2 regions of the Streptococcus sp. UBA4344 genome follow, and region 1 is predicted to be linked to the other one. Evidence: predicted binding sites of a transcription regulator. Region 1 holds the regulator's gene; the other holds the start of a gene.

The links. The regulator CtsR, encoded in region 1, represses protease genes until heat stress. The targets are predictions, from matches to a motif close to TTGGTCAAAAAAGGTCAAANA.
Region 2: B4D49_RS01805 (ATP-dependent Clp protease ATP-binding subunit) is a predicted target of CtsR. The motif match lies at 3,344-3,364, and genes of this name have one in related genera.

The regions. Positions count from the first base shown of each region.
Region 1 covers NZ_DGTE01000011.1:10,911-19,069, forward strand. The annotation lists gene B4D49_RS02115 (S66 family peptidase) at 1-457, opposite strand, end outside; tRNA gene B4D49_RS02120 (tRNA-Cys) at 611-681, shown strand; gene B4D49_RS02125 (hypothetical protein) at 935-2,095, shown strand; gene rpsB (30S ribosomal protein S2) at 2,300-3,067, shown strand; gene tsf (translation elongation factor Ts) at 3,177-4,214, shown strand; gene B4D49_RS02140 (COG2426 family protein) at 4,310-4,774, opposite strand; gene B4D49_RS02145 (CtsR family transcriptional regulator) at 5,035-5,496, shown strand; gene B4D49_RS02150 (ATP-dependent Clp protease ATP-binding subunit) at 5,493-7,934, shown strand; gene dusB (tRNA dihydrouridine synthase DusB) at 8,012-8,159, opposite strand, start outside.
Region 2 covers NZ_DGTE01000009.1:21,898-30,056, reverse strand. The annotation lists gene mmuM (homocysteine S-methyltransferase) at 1-139, shown strand, start outside; gene B4D49_RS01810 (YoaK family protein) at 179-847, opposite strand; gene B4D49_RS01805 (ATP-dependent Clp protease ATP-binding subunit) at 1,065-3,173, opposite strand; ribosomal protein L10 leader region at 3,576-3,711, shown strand; gene rplJ (50S ribosomal protein L10) at 3,741-4,244, shown strand; gene rplL (50S ribosomal protein L7/L12) at 4,313-4,681, shown strand; gene B4D49_RS01790 (hypothetical protein) at 4,806-5,132, shown strand; gene B4D49_RS01785 (TetR/AcrR family transcriptional regulator) at 5,165-5,761, opposite strand; gene B4D49_RS01780 (polysaccharide deacetylase family protein) at 6,240-7,181, opposite strand; gene B4D49_RS01775 (homoserine dehydrogenase) at 7,400-8,159, shown strand, end outside.

The DNA of each region.
Region 1 (8,159 bases):
TGGCGTTTAACCAAGCCTTGCTCTGGTAATCTTGACCTTCTTTCATTTTAAAACTAGAATATGACGGTCCCATGTAAGTGTGGTTTCCAGTTTTAGCAAAAATAGCATTCAAAAAAGCTGTCGAATCCGAATACCCACAGATGATTTTAGGGTGTTTGGCAATTAAGTCGTAGTCAAGATAAGGCAATAGTTCGTTAGAATTAAAACCACCAATCGTAGCCAGAATAGCATCAACAGAGTCATCAGCAAAAGCAGCGTGCAAATCAGCAACACGGCTCTTGATTGAAGAAGAATAGAGCATATCAGATTCTAAGTAATGTTCTGAAAATGACACACGAAATCCTAGATTTTCTAACGTTTCTTTGGCAGAAAGATTGGCTTCAAATCCACCCAAGCGAGCAATTGAATCTGACGGACTGAGTACGCGAATGTGACTGTTAGGACTTAGTTTTTTCATAAAACACCTCCAAAGATTTTTAGTATTATAGCATAGATTGTTGAAATTTCAAGGGTAAAGCCGTGAATTCTTTTATTTTCATAATCCTCTTTCAGAATTTCACGAATTAGGCTTGACGAGCTTATTATTTTAGGGTAAAATATTATCTGTTATGGCGGTATAGCCAAGTGGTAAGGCACGGCTCTGCAAAAGCTTGATCGTCGGTTCAAATCCGTCTACCGCCTTTATATAATGTGTTTGCACACAAAAAAGCCCGATTCTGTCGGGCTTTTTTTGTGTGTGGAAAATTTACTGTTAAAATGATGGGGTGACTATTGTTGTAACCTTGATTATAAATTTGGTAGATATAGATATGATAACAAGCTTTACAGACTTACGACGAAGTTATAAAATAATAGTAAAATGTATATTTGATTATAATTGTCAGAATCATATGTTGGATAATATATCTGAAGTGCTTTTTGAAAGAGGAGAGTTATGAAACGAGGTAAAAAAGTTTTCTTGGTTACACTTACTATTTTTTTGTTAGTTGCTTGTTCTCGACAGACAAAATCTATAAGCGATAGTTCTTCTACAAGTAATGTAGTCGAGGAGAGTAGCTCAGCAACATCTTCTGTAGAACAAGAGTTGTCAGAGGAAGAACATCTGGCAATGGCTAAGGAGCAGTACCAAGTAGTCTTTGATGATTATCAGATAATATCTGATTTTAGAATTAATAATGGAACAGATGGAGATTATTATATATTATTAAATCAGGTGACAATTCCAAAGGATATTAATGCTCTTGAGAATGCTGTTAATTCTATAGATAAAGAATATTACACATTTTATGATATAGATGGTAATGGTCAAGAGGAAATGCTTATCGGCACAAGTCAGAGTGATGGTTCAATTTATTTGAATGCCACTTATTACTTGAAAGATGGAGACTCTCCAACTCTATTAGCAGAAAGTTACGTTGGTTCAGGCTCTGCCAGAGCATCTCATAATCTGTACACAGATGGTACAGTTTTAACGTTTAACTGGTCACCTGCCTCAGGAGATGCCACAGGTATTTTGTATCAATTACAAGATGATAATTCAGAAGCAATTATTATTGATGAACAGAGTGGGTTTAAAATTCCAAGCTCAAACCCTAGTGAAGTGTTTGGAAAAGCAGATGATTTGCTTCTTGATGTTGAACAATTAGACTGGCATAGTTTTGAATTATATTCTGCTCCTCTTACTAATCCTTCACCTTCAAAATCACTATCTGACCTTGTTGTTGGTGAGTGTCTTTTGCTACCTAGTGAATTAATTGGAACTTGGGAAGCGAACTTTAATTCAGATGGTTTTCATCCCTATAAAATTAGTGTTCATGGTGATGGAAGCTTCTATTCAGAATATGATAATAATAGTAGTTCCAGTGGGGGTATTCAGCGAGTTAAAAAAATTGCCGAAAATACCTATGAATTCGTCGGAGGAGATGTGAGTGGCTTTGGTATGTCAGGAGTTGGCGGTGTAGATCCAAATGGCAGTAAGTTAAGATTTGGATTTACCTTGAAAGATAATATGTTAATTCCTCAGAGTTTTTGGGTTAAAAATGGTGTTGCTGATTTGAGTAATTTGGATACGAAGAGTACCTACTCTAAGAAATAAGTAGTGCCAAAATACTTTAAAGAAAAGCTTTTTTAAAGTCGCATTTGACTTGTCAAAATGGGGCTTTTATGGTAAACTATAATAGTTGTATTATGCAACAAATACTCATTCTGGATGTATTGTGGATCTGTTGCTCTTTTTGAGTGGGTTTGCAAGATGAAGTCTGGAAGAGGAAAAAAACATTTTATAAAGGAGAAACTACTCATGGCAGTAATTTCAATGAAACAACTTCTTGAAGCTGGTGTTCACTTCGGTCACCAAACTCGTCGCTGGAACCCTAAGATGGCTAAATACATCTTCACAGAACGTAACGGTATCCACGTTATCGACCTTCAACAAACTGTAAAAATGGCTGACGCAGCTTACGAATTCGTTCGTGATGCAGCTGCAAACGACGCTGTAATCTTGTTTGTTGGTACTAAAAAACAAGCTGCTGACGCTGTTAAAGAAGAAGCAGAACGTGCAGGTCAATTCTACATCAACCACCGTTGGTTGGGTGGAACTCTTACAAACTGGGATACTATCCAAAAACGTATCGCTCGTTTGAAAGAAATCAAACGTATGGAAGAAGATGGAACTTTTGAAGTTCTTCCTAAGAAAGAAGTTGCTCTTCTTAACAAACAACGTGCTCGTCTTGAAAAATTCTTGGGCGGTATCGAAGATATGCCACGTATTCCAGACGTAATGTACATTGTTGACCCACACAAAGAACAAATCGCTGTTAAAGAAGCTAAAAAACTTGGTATCCCTGTAGTAGCTATGGTTGATACTAACGCTGATCCAGATGACATCGATGTTATCATCCCAGCTAACGATGACGCTATCCGCGCCGTTAAATTGATCACTTCTAAATTGGCTGACGCTGTTATCGAAGGACGCCAAGGTGAAGATGCTGACGCTGATTTTGCAGCAGAAGCACAAGCTGATTCAATCGAAGAAATCGTTGAAGTTGTAGAAGGCGACAACGAATAAGATTTAGAGGCTTAACAGTCTTTGATATGCTTTAAAACGGGGCAGAAAGCAAACCGCTCTGTCTCGTTTTTATTATTTGGTAAACAAAAAAATCCTGGAGGACATAAAAATGGCAATTACTGCAGCTCAAGTAAAAGAATTGCGTGAAAAATCAGGTGCTGGTGTCATGGACGCTAAAAAAGCACTTGTTGAAACTGACGGTGACATGGAAAAAGCAATTGAATTGCTTCGTGAAAAAGGTATGGCTAAAGCAGCTAAAAAAGCTGACCGCGTTGCTGCTGAAGGTTTGACTGGTACTTACGTTGACGGTAACGTTGCAGCAGTTGTTGAAGTTAACGCTGAAACTGACTTCGTTGCTCAAAACGCACAATTCGTTGAATTGGTTAAAGAAACAGCTAAAGCTATTGCTGAACAAAAACCTGCTAACAACGAAGAAGCACTTAAAGTTACTTTGGCTTCAGGTGAAACTTTGGAAGCAGCTTACGTTAACGCTACAGCAACTATCGGTGAAAAAATTTCATTCCGTCGTTTCGAAGTTATCGAAAAAACTGATGAACAACACTTCGGTGCATATCAACACAACGGTGGACGTATCGGTGTTATCACTGTTCTTGAAGGTGGCGACGAAGCTCTTGCAAAACAAGTTTCAATGCACGTTGCAGCTATGAAACCAACAGTTCTTTCATACAAAGAACTTGACGAACAATTCATCCACGATGAATTGGCTCAAATGAACCACAAAATCGATCTTGATAACGAATCACGTGCAATGGTTAACAAACCAGCTCTTCCACACTTGAAATTCGGTTCTAAATCACAATTGTCTGATGAAGTAATCGCACAAGCTGAAGAAGATATCAAAGCAGAACTTAAAGCAGAAGGTAAACCAGAAAAAATCTGGGATAAAATCATCCCTGGTAAAATGGCTCGCTTCATGCTTGACAACACTAAAGTTGACCAACAATACACACTTCTTGCACAAGTTTACATCATGGACGACAGCAAAACTGTTGAACAATTCCTTGATTCAGTAAACGCAAAAGTTGTTACTTTCGCACGTTTCGAAGTTGGTGAAGGTATCGAAAAAGCAGCTAACGACTTTGAATCAGAAGTTGCAGCTACAATGGCAGCAGCTCTTAACAAATAAGAATAGCTTGCTAAATTAAAAGAAGATCACTAAGTGGTCTTCTTTTTTGTTATAAATAAAGAGGTTGGGTGTCCCAGCCTCCATTTTGTAAGTTCTTAAGATAAAGCACCTAATCCGAGAACAGTCAATGTTCCCATGATTAATCCAGCAAGGATAACGCCTAGCATAACCGCTATGACACTACGTTTGAAGTCCCAGTCAAGGATTGAAGCAGCAAGTGTACCTGTCCAGGCTCCTGTACCAGGAATTGGAATACCTACAAAGAGAAGAAGCGCGATAAAGACACCTTTGTCCCCAGCGGTATCGGCAAGTTTTTTCCCACCTTTGTGACCTTTTTTCAAGCACCAAGTAAAGAAACCACCAATAATAGGTTTATCAGCACCCCATTCTAAGACACGACGTGCAAAGAAGAAGATAATTGGTACGGGAAGCATGTTCGCGACAACACCGATAACGAGTGCTTGCCACATTGGAATACCAGTTGCAATAGCATAGGGTACAGCACCACGAAGTTCAACGAGTGGTACCATAGCAATCAAAAATGTAATAATATAGTTCATTTACTTGAAACCTTTCATTTGTTACAAAGTTAATTGTATCTTATCTCTTAGGCAAAGACAACTAAAATCTGTTGTAATGGAAAATACTGTTGATAAAATGAAACCGTTGTCGGTTATAAAGCACGAGAAAAGCTTGTTAGGAAGGCTCATTTGGTGTATTTTCGTTTATAAATAGTGATATTTTTGTTATAATGATAGTCAGTTATAGTCAAAGAGAGTCCATCTTGAAATGGTCTTTAATCTTGAAAAGGAGGAAGCTAATGGCAAAAAATACATCTGATAGTATTGAAGAATACATCAAGCAATTACTTGCCCAATCAGGTATTGCTGAGATTAAGCGGTCAAACTTGGCAGATGCCTTTCAAGTTGTTCCTAGCCAAATTAACTATGTGATAAAAACACGTTTTACAGAAAGTCGTGGCTATACAGTCGAAAGTAAGCGTGGTGGCGGTGGCTATATTCGCATTGCTAGAGTGCGTTTTTCAGATCAACACCAAATGTTTGACAATCTTATGGCAAATATCGGTGAACGAATTAGTGAGCAAGTCTTTACGGATTTGATTCAATTACTTTTTGATGAAAAAATTATTAGTGAACGTGAAGGAAATCTGATTTTAGCAACAGCTACTGATGATGTTTTAGGCAAAGATGCTCCAGCCATTCGAGCACGTATGTTGCGAAAAATCTTACAAAGATTAGATAGAAAAGGATTCCATTTATGAGTGAATATTCAATGAAAATGCAGGAGGTTTTCAGTATCGCCCAGTACCAGGCGGCACGATTTGAAAGCCCATATCTAGAAAGTTGGCATGTACTTTTAGCCATGGTAGCTGTTCATGATTCAGTGGCAGGATTAACATTTGCTGAATACCAAAATAAGATTGCTTACGAAGAGTATGAAGCAGCAGCGGTATTGGCACTTGGAAAATCACCTTTGAGTGATGTAAAAAATGTTCAATTTTTGGAGCAATCAAAGGCTCTTAAAGATGTGTTAGCTTTTGCAGAATCTATTTGCAAAGTGACTGGTGGCACAGAAGTTGGGACAGAACATGTTCTTTATGCGATGTTGCTTAATTTAGATCTATTTGCCACTCGTTTATTAGAAGTTGCAGGGTTTAAAAATAAAGAAGACGGTGATTCAGCACGTTTACTTGACTTACGTAAGAGCTTAGGACGTAATGCAGGATTTACTAAAGAAAAAATCAAAGCTATCCATGACCTTCGCAAACCGAAAAAGGCATCAATGGGCGGAGCTTTTTCTGAAATGATGAAACCTCAGTCAACAGCGGGAGAATTATCTGATTTCACACGTGATCTGACTGAAATGGCTCGTCAAGGGAAATTAGAACCAGTTATTGGTCGTGATAAAGAAATTTCACGTATGGTTCAAGTCCTTAGCCGTAAAACTAAAAACAACCCTGTCTTGGTCGGTGAAGCTGGTGTTGGTAAAACAGCTCTTGCTTATGGTTTGGCACAACGAATTATTGATGGTGAGATTCCATACGAACTTCAAGACATGCGTGTTCTAGAACTTGATATGATGAGTGTTGTGGCTGGTACGCGTTTCCGCGGTGACTTCGAAGAACGCATGAATCAAATCATCTCTGATATTGAAGAAGATGGTCACATCATTTTATTCATCGATGAAGTGCACACTATTATGGGATCTGGTTCTGGAATTGATAGTACTTTAGATGCTGCTAATATTTTAAAACCAGCTCTTGCACGTGGGACACTTCACATGGTTGGTGCGACAACTCAAGAAGAATATCAAAAGCATATTGAAAAAGATGCTGCGCTTTCTCGTCGTTTTGCTAAAATCACCATCGAAGAACCAAGTGTTGAAGATGCTTATCAAATTTTACTTGGGCTTAAGAAATCTTACGAAACTTTCCATAATGTGACGATTTCTGATCAAGCTGTGTTGACGGCTGTTAAAGCTGCACACCGTTATTTGACAAGTAAAAATCTACCAGATTCAGCTATTGATTTGCTTGATGAAGCTAGTGCAACTGTTCAAGGTTTGGTTAAAAAAGAAGCCCCAGAAGCTCTTACAGCTGCAGATAAAGCTATTTTAGAAGGTGATTTCAAATTAGCTACAAAATTGCTTAAAGAGTCACGTAAGAAAGTGACACGTAAACCAACAGCTGTGACTGAAGATGATATCATGGCAACACTTAGTCGTTTGTCAGGTATTCCTGTTGAGAAAATGACACAGGCTGACAGCAAGAAATATTTGACGCTTGAAAAAGAGCTTCACAAGCGTGTGATTGGTCAAGATGCTGCTATTTCAGCGATTAGCCGAGCAATCCGTCGTAATCAAGCAGGTATCCGCACAGGAAAACGTCCAATTGGGTCATTCATGTTCTTGGGACCTACTGGTGTTGGTAAGACTGAATTAGCTAAAGCTTTGGCTGAACTTCTCTTTGATGATGAATCAGCACTTATTCGTTTTGATATGTCTGAGTACATGGAAAAATTTGCGGCTAGTCGTCTTAACGGAGCTCCTCCAGGATACGTTGGTTATGAAGAGGGTGGCGAATTGACTGAAAAAGTTCGTAACAAACCTTATTCAGTCCTTCTTTTCGATGAAGTTGAAAAAGCTCATCTAGATATTTTCAACGTCCTTCTTCAAGTTTTGGATGATGGTGTGTTGACAGATAGTCGTGGTCGTAAAGTTGATTTCTCAAATACGATTATTATCATGACGTCAAACCTTGGTGCGACAGCTCTTCGTGATGATAAAACTGTTGGATTTGGTGCGCGTGATATGGCTCATGATTATGATGCTATGCAAAAACGTATCATGGAAGAACTTAAGAAAGCTTATCGTCCAGAATTTATCAACCGTATTGATGAAAAGGTTGTCTTCCACCACTTGACACAAGAAAATATGCGTGACGTGGTTAAAATCATGGTTAAACCATTGGTTGCAACCTTAGCTGAAAAAGATATTACGCTTAAATTCCAACCATCAGCACTTAAATATCTTGCTGAGGCTGGATATGACCCAGAAATGGGAGCTCGTCCACTTCGTCGTACTCTCCAAGATAAAGTTGAAGATAAATTATCAGAGCTTATCCTAGCAGGCGACCTAGCAAGTGGAAATACCCTTAAAATTGGTGTTTCTAAAGGACAACTCAAATTTGATATTGCTTAATAAAATAACCCCTGCTGGTAAACCAGTAGGGGTTTTGTTTTTAGATAATCCCTGAGAAAGTTTCTGGGATTTTTTTCTCATCGCAAACTGTTAAAGATTTCTTTGACTTCGTCGATAGTTTCTGCGCGTGAAACAGCTCCGCGGATTTTAGCTGCGCCAGCAGTACCACGTAGGTAATGTGGAGCTAGACCACGGAATTCACGGACAGCGATTTTTTCACCTTTG
Region 2 (8,159 bases), on a different contig from region 1:
TTGGAAATCATTACCAGACAATTCACATACCTTGTGTGAAAATAGTCAAGTTTGGCACCAACTAGGTGCAAAAGTTGTTGGTGGTTGCTGTCGAACAAGACCTGAAGATATTAAATTATTAGCCACAAAATTGAAATAAAAAGAGGCTGGGACAAAAATGTCCAGTCTCTTTTATTTATTAGATATTTGTTTTTTGAAGACGGTAGCGAATAACTACACTTGTGTAATGATAAATGATAGTAGCTAATATGAGCGATACTATCCAGATAGTTCTTACTTGAATGAAATGGTGGACAATCGCGACAAAAATGGCACCGATGATAAAGCTAACAACAACCAAAGAATAGTTGACTGCTTGACGTTTCATCTTAGCTGTTTTTTCTTCAACCGTTAGATAATTGTGCCATGCTGTGATCATTTTTCGGTAGTTCCCAGAAGTCATCAAAATTGAGTAAGCATGTGATTCAATTTGACTACCAGAGAATGTCAAGGTTAGTAAGCCGGTACCCAATGCCAAAAGGATTACCCATAGCAAACGATTTTCAGGTAATAGTGGCAAAGCGATGGTTACAACTAAAAGCGGTAAAATAGCATAGGCACGCCAAAATGCTGTTTTTGCTTTAGCACGTACACGTAATCCGAACATAAATCCAAGTGAAAAGAACAAAACTGAATAGAAACGGATGAGTGTTTGATGAAGTGAACTATGACCGATATCAGCGATAAGAAAAAGAATATTTCCGGTTTGAGTGGCAACTAGCGTATCAAATTGAATCTGACAATAGACATCTAGGACTCCACCTAAAAATCCGAGTAAGACTGCTTCAAAACGACTGTTCTGAGGCATGTATTCTAAATCATTCACACCATGTCCTTCTTTCTAATAGAGTCAACAGACTTATTGTAACATTTTATATGATAAGGTACTAGGGGATTTTTAGAAAAATCTTGTTAAAACCATATGAGAATATAATATAATAGAAAATAGCCCAACCTAAGGAAATTAGGTTGGGCTATTAGGAGATTAGGAGTGCTTAGAAAAGTTGGAATTGCCACTACATGGCTTATTTTTCGCTGATAACAAGTTCTCCGTCAACCATATCAGCTTTAAGGTGTTTAACATCTGTGTGATCAAGGTAGAAATCAGTGATTTTATCACGAATTTCTTGTTCGATAACACGGCGGAGTGGTCGAACACCCATGGCTTCATCGTAACCTTCTTCGATAAGGTGTTTTTTAGCATCATCGCTAACGACTAGATCAATACCTTTCTTAGCGATAGTCTTGCTGACTTCTGCCAACATCAAGTCAACAATGTCATTCAAATCTTCCTTAGTTAAGTGAGAGAATTCGATAATACCATTGAAACGGTTAAGAAATTCAGGACGGAAGTAAGGGGCGATACGATCCATAATCTTCATGTCTTTATCTTCTTGACCAGTCAAAGCTTCATTACCAAATCCAGCATTTGAAGTAGCAATGATAACAGTGTTTTTGAAGTTAATTGTGTTACCTTGACCATCTGTCAAACGACCATCATCCAAAACTTGAAGCAGAAGTGTGATAACTTGTGGGTCCGCTTTTTCAATTTCGTCAAGAAGGACGATTGAGTAAGGATTACGACGAACACGTTCTGTAAGAGTGTTGTTGTTGTCATCATAACCAACGTAACCAGCAGTAGTACCGATTAATTTTGAAACTGCAGTACGATCTGAGTATTCAGACATATCAAGACGAATGATAGCATCTTTTGAACCAAACATATCAAGAGCTAATTGTTTAGCAAGTTCAGTTTTACCAACACCAGTAGGTCCTACAAAGAGGAAGCTACCAATTGGTCGGTTACCTTCGTCAAAACCAGCACGGTTACGGCGAATAGCACGAGCAACAGCATCTACAGCTTCGTCTTGACCAATGACTTTACCTTTCAAACGACTAGCCAATTCTTTCAAACGTTCGATGTCACTTGCGCCCATGTTTGAAACAGGCACACCAGTTAGACGTTCAACGGATTCAGCAACGTCATTAACGGTAGCAGTAACTTTCTTGTCTTCAGTGTGATTATCGATTTGTTTTTGCAATTCTTCGATACGCACTTTGGCATTAAGAGCTGCTTCGTAATCTTCTTTAGCGGCAGCGGCTTCTTGTTTTTCTTTTTGTTCTGCGATTTCTTTTTCCAAAGATTTCACATCAGTAACAGGATGTTGTGCAGCTAGGTGAGCGGCAGTCATATCGATTAAGTCAATTGCTTTATCTGGTAAACTACGTTGTGGAATGTATTGAATTGAGAAATCAACAGCTGCTTTCAAAACGTTATCAGGAAGAATAACATTGTGGTGTTTTTCGTACAAGTCACGAATACCCATCAAGATGTTAAAGCTGTCTTGAGCAGAAGGAGCGTTAACTTTAACTTCGTTGAAACGACGTGCAAGTGCAGCATTTTTCAAAATGGTATTGCGGTATTCATCTTGTGTAGTTGCACCAATAACAGTCAATTCACCTCGAGAAAGGGCTGGTTTAAGAATATCAGCCAAACCTTTTGAACCAGAGTCGCCACCAGTTGAACCAGCTCCAAGAATTTGATGAATTTCATCAAAGAAGAGGATGATATTACCAGCGTCTTTGACTTCTTTAATCATGTTTTGGATGTTTTCTTCGAAAGCACCACGGTATTGTGTACCAGCTTCAAGGCCTGAAATATCAATTGAGATGATTTCTTTGTTCTTGATAGCAGCAGGCACGTCACCGTTAACAATAGCTTGCGCTAATCCTTCAACGACAGCTGTTTTACCAACACCAGCATCCCCGACTAGAACTGGGTTGTTCTTTGTACGACGAGACAAGATTTCAGCAGTCTCTTGAATTTCTTTATTACGTCCAATAACAGGATCAAGTTCGTTATTACGAGCACGTTCAGTCAAGTTAGTTCCTAATTTTGCCAAGATGCCATCTTCTTTAGGAGCTGAAGCTGGAGTACCTTCTTGGTATTCAGGATTTCCAGGAAGTTTACCTGTTTGACGGTATTGAGCGAACTCTTCAGGAGTCACTTCGCGCCCATTGATAAGGTAGCGTTTGTTTTCTGAATTATAGCCTCCCATGTTTCCCATTAGTTGATTGAAGATATCATCCATGCTTCCAAAAGGATCTCTTCCGTAAAATTGATTGTTTGCCATATGTTATTACCTCTTTTCATTTTTAAGATTATTCCAAATGATATTATTGTACGATTTGGAAGATTGAAGGTAGTTTCTCTTTAGTCTTTACATATCGGAGTAGAGAGGTCGTATTTAAAGAGAACTATCAATTGTTCCTATCAATCACCTTCTGAGGATATAATACACCTTTGGTCAGTAAAAGTCAAAGATTTATGCGCAAAAAATCTGACTTTTTTAATTAGTAAGCGTTTGATATTTTTTATAATGATACTATAGCATGATTGTAAGAGGATGGGTTGAAATAAACAAAAGTATTTTGCTCCTGTTAATTAATAGTAGAAAATCTTAAAAATAAAAAAATTAATAAAAAATAATCAAAAAGTGTTGACACCTTCTAGAATCTAAGTTATAATGATTAAGGTTTTGTAATGAAACTGACCTAAGACAGCAGGGGAGCCGTGCTCGTAATATTCCTGCCGAGGCACAAAACGTAATGATGAAATAACGTATTTGTACTTTCGTGTCTAGGTTTAGGTGCGAATTTTTTTTGTACCTAGCCCAAAAATAATAACGGAGGTAAAACTAATGAGTGAAGCAATTATTGCTAAAAAAGCTGAACAAGTTGATGCTGTTGCTGAAAAAATGAAAGCTGCTGCATCTATCGTTGTTGTTGATTCACGTGGTCTTACAGTTGAACAAGATACAGTTCTTCGTCGTAATCTTCGCGAAAACGGTGTTGAATTTAAAGTTATCAAAAATTCAATCTTGACTCGTGCAGCTGAAAAAGCAGGTCTTGACGGAATGAAAGATCTTTTCGTAGGACCATCTGCAGTAGCATTTTCTAACGAAGATGTTGTTGCACCAGCAAAAATTCTTAGTGACTTTGCTAAAGATGCTGAAGCACTTGAAATCAAAGGTGGGGCAATCGAAGGCGCTGTATCTTCAAAAGAAGAAATCGCTGCTCTTGCATCATTGCCAAACCGCGAAGGACTTCTTTCTATGCTCCTTTCTGTACTTCAAGCGCCAGTTCGCAACGTTGCACTTGCTGTCAAAGCAGTTGCAGACAACAAAGAAGACGACGCTGCTTAATGCGTATGGTAGCCTAAGGCTACAAACAATTATCTAATAAAACATTAATATTTTTGGAGGAATCTACAATGGCATTGAACATTGAAAACATTATTGCTGAAATTAAAGAAGCTTCAATCCTTGAATTGAACGATCTTGTAAAAGCTATCGAAGAAGAATTTGGTGTAACTGCAGCTGCTCCTGTAGCTGTAGCTGCTGCTGGTGCTGCAGACGCTGGTGCTGCTAAAGACTCATTTGACGTTGAATTGACTTCAGCTGGTGACAAAAAAGTTGCTGTTATCAAAGCTGTACGTGAAGTTACAGGTCTTGGTCTTAAAGAAGCTAAAGCTCTTGTTGATGGTGCACCTGCTAACGTTAAAGAAGGCGTTGCTACAGCAGAAGCTGAAGAAATCAAAGCTAAACTTGAAGAAGCTGGAGCTTCAATCACTCTTAAATAATAGAGTAACTACTCAAGTAGCTTAATAAAACAGAACCACTAGTCAATTGACTGGTGGTTTTTTGTTGACAATTGTGAAGTGGAAGACTAAAATTTGAGTAACAGTACTTGCTAGGAGAAGTCAGATGAAGAGATTCTCGTTGTATGTTAGGTTGCTATATGGTGTTATATTTCTAGTAACTATCGCCTTTGTTCTACTTTCACCAGAAGAAGATGCACTTCATTTTAATAGTGGTTTAATGGTTGGTAAAGAAAGTAGGATTAAATTTTTTATTTATCCATTTCTTACTTTTATCCTTGGAGAGGCAGGGATTTTTTGGTCAAAATGGTATCGTAAAAAGACTAATCTGAGAAGTTATCCCATACTTTTAGCAAGTGAAATCAAATTCATTCAGATCATATCATTGATCGTGTTGATTTTCATTTTAGTCATGCTACATCAAGTGTTTTAATATTACTAAAAAAGATAAGAACTCTGAAATTATCAGAGTTCTTGTTTTTCGATTTGTGGATTTAGATCAAAGAATTTAGCTAATTTAATAATGAGTTGTTTAACATCTTGGGTAATTTCTTCAGGTTTCTCAGGATTTTCTTTTTTAAGCCAAGTTCTGAGAATATTATAATAACCTCCAGCGATAAATTCAACTGCATAGTTGATTTTTGCGACATCATCATTATAAGCAAACCAAGGTAAAGTAATACTATCAAATATTTTTCTGGTTCGGCTATCAAATTTTTGAAAGAAAAGATCAAAATGTTGGTGCTTGATTAATATTGATAAGACTTTGCGTTTACGATACCAGAATTCTAGTGAGCCAGCAAGCATTTCATCAAAAATATCAGATTGGGCGAAGTTTTGCCGTTCTTTTAAATACTCATTAATCACTTTTTCAAAATAGTAATTTAAGAGTTCTTGTTTATTGGCAAAGTGACGATAAAAGGTTCTTCTTGAAACTTGGGAGATTTCGAGAATGTCTTTAATTTTGATTTCTTCGAACTTCTTATCTTTCATCAGGCAGATGAGGGCGTAAAACAATCTGTCTTTTGTATTTTTAATTTGTTTAACTTTACCACATACCATAATATAATCCTTTCTTTTTGAGCAAAAATGGGAAATGGATCTGAGTATTAGTTAAGGTTATTATAGCACTCTCTTGTTAAAGTCTGGGAAAAGAACTTAACTCTAAAACGTTTTCTAAAAATGTAAACGTATTAAATGTTGAGGATAGCTCTTTCAATTAGAATGTAAAGACTTATTGAAAAATCATTGGTGATATAGACAGCGTCTTAAAATTGTGTTATGATATGACGAGTCAAAGGGAGAGTAAGTTATGCAGCAAAGTAAGAAATTATTTCCAGTTATGTCATTGGTTTATCTGGTAATTTATTTAGTTGCCATTATTTATAACATTGAGCACCATCAGAAACTTTTTGTCTATCTGTGGTCAGCTTTGTTTTTAGGAAATTTAGCTTATATCATTTATAGTTTAATCAAAATGTTTCGAAAAACAAATCATTAATGAAAAATTGACTAAAAAGAGCCTTACTGAGGCTCTTTTTTATTGGTTGATACTTGCCATAAGGCTATCTGCTGTTGTTTCTGGTAAAATTCGAATGCGATCTAATGATAGTAAACCGTCATTTTTATCAGCAATTCCTTCATTTGTTGTAATACCAAGCTTATAGTTGAGTTCACCAGCGAGTTGAAGAGTGGTATCAGAATAACGTCCTGCAGGATAGGCGATTGTTATGGTATCTTGTGATAAGTTGTTATCAAGGTAGCTTTTGGCATCGGACATTTCTGTTTTTTGAGTATTGTCATCACTAGCAGATAAGTCTGGGTGGGTTGAAGTATGACTTTGGAAAGACATCCCTTGTCCTTTCATTTCAAGCATCTGGTCGAGACTTAAGTTAGCAGAATTTCCGACAGTACTTGTGATAACGTTATTAGTTGCTTTGGCTTTATATTTTTTTAAAATGGGGTAAGCATTGTCATAGAAATCCCATAAACTGTCATCAAAAGTTAACCAAATGATTTTAGGATTTCCGTTTGGAAGAACATTTTCTGTTAGAACTTTATAAGCTTCTTCAGGAGTTAAAAAATAGTATCCTTCGTCAGAAACTCGCTTGATGTGGCTTTCAAAGGTTGTCGGATCTACGATAAGGTTAGCGTTTGAAGCTTCCTCGGGAGCCATGACGTGAATGGCGTGATACATTAGAATTGGAAGAGAAACGTCAGAATCTTGCTGAACCCAGTTAACTTCGCTATTATTGTCATTAGCTTGATTTACTGAAGTTTGCTCGGTAGAAGGAGTGGTTGACGTTTGTTGATCTGATTTTTTTGAGATTTGTTCAGTTTTTTCTGCTGATAGAATCGAATGACTCTCTTTTAGTGTGAAAAAGAGTATGGCGCCAGCTATGATACAGGCTAAAAATAGAATAATATTGACGAGTAAGAGTGATTTTTTACTTTTTTTCTCGTGTTTGTGTCGTTTTTTCATGAAAATCTCCCCTGAAACAAAATCTGTTTCTATTGTACTGTTTTTTTAGTACAAAAGAAAGAATTTACCTTAAATTAGGGAAAGATTTTTAGACTTCGTTATTTTTCTGTAAATTCTGAATAATTTTATGGTATAATGTAGAAAATGTTTTTATTTTAGGAAGTGCTGGTTGTAAAAATCACTTTTCCGTTCGAAAATTACTTACTAAGGAGAATAAAATGTCAATAAAAATTGCTTTGCTCGGTTTTGGTACAGTTGCTAGTGGTGTTCCTTTCCTTTTGAAAGAAAATCATTCAAAAATTACTGAAGCAGCTCACGACACCATTGAAATCGCTAAGGTTCTTGTCAAAGACGATGAAGAAAAAAATCGTTTGTTGGCTGCCGGAAATGATTATAATTTTGTTACAAACGTTGATGAGATTTTAAGTGATGATAGCATTGACATTGTTATTGAATTGATGGGACGTATTGAACCAGCTCGTACTTTTATTACTAAGGCTCTAGAAGCTGGTAAAAATGTTGTTTCTGCAAACAAAGATTTGATTGCTACACATGGTAAAGAATTGATTGCTCTTGCAAAAGACAAGGGTGTAGCTTTCTACTATGAAGCTGCTGTAGCGGGTGGTATTCCAATTCTACGTACTCTTGCTAACTCACTTACTTCAGATAAAGTGACTCGTATTTTGGGAGTTCTTAACGGAACATCTAACTTTATGATGACTAAAATGGTTGATGAAGGTTGGACTTACGAAGATGCGCTTAAAACAGCTCAAGAGCTTGGTTATGCTGAAAGTGACCCAACAAATGACGTCGAAGGTATCGATGCTGCCTATAAAGCTGTCATTTTAAGTCAATTTGGTTTTGGAATGACGATTGATTTTGATGATGTCGCGCATAAGGGAATCACAACGATCACACCAGATGACGTTGCTGTCGCTCAAGAACTTGGCTATGTCATCAAATTGGTCGGAGATGTGC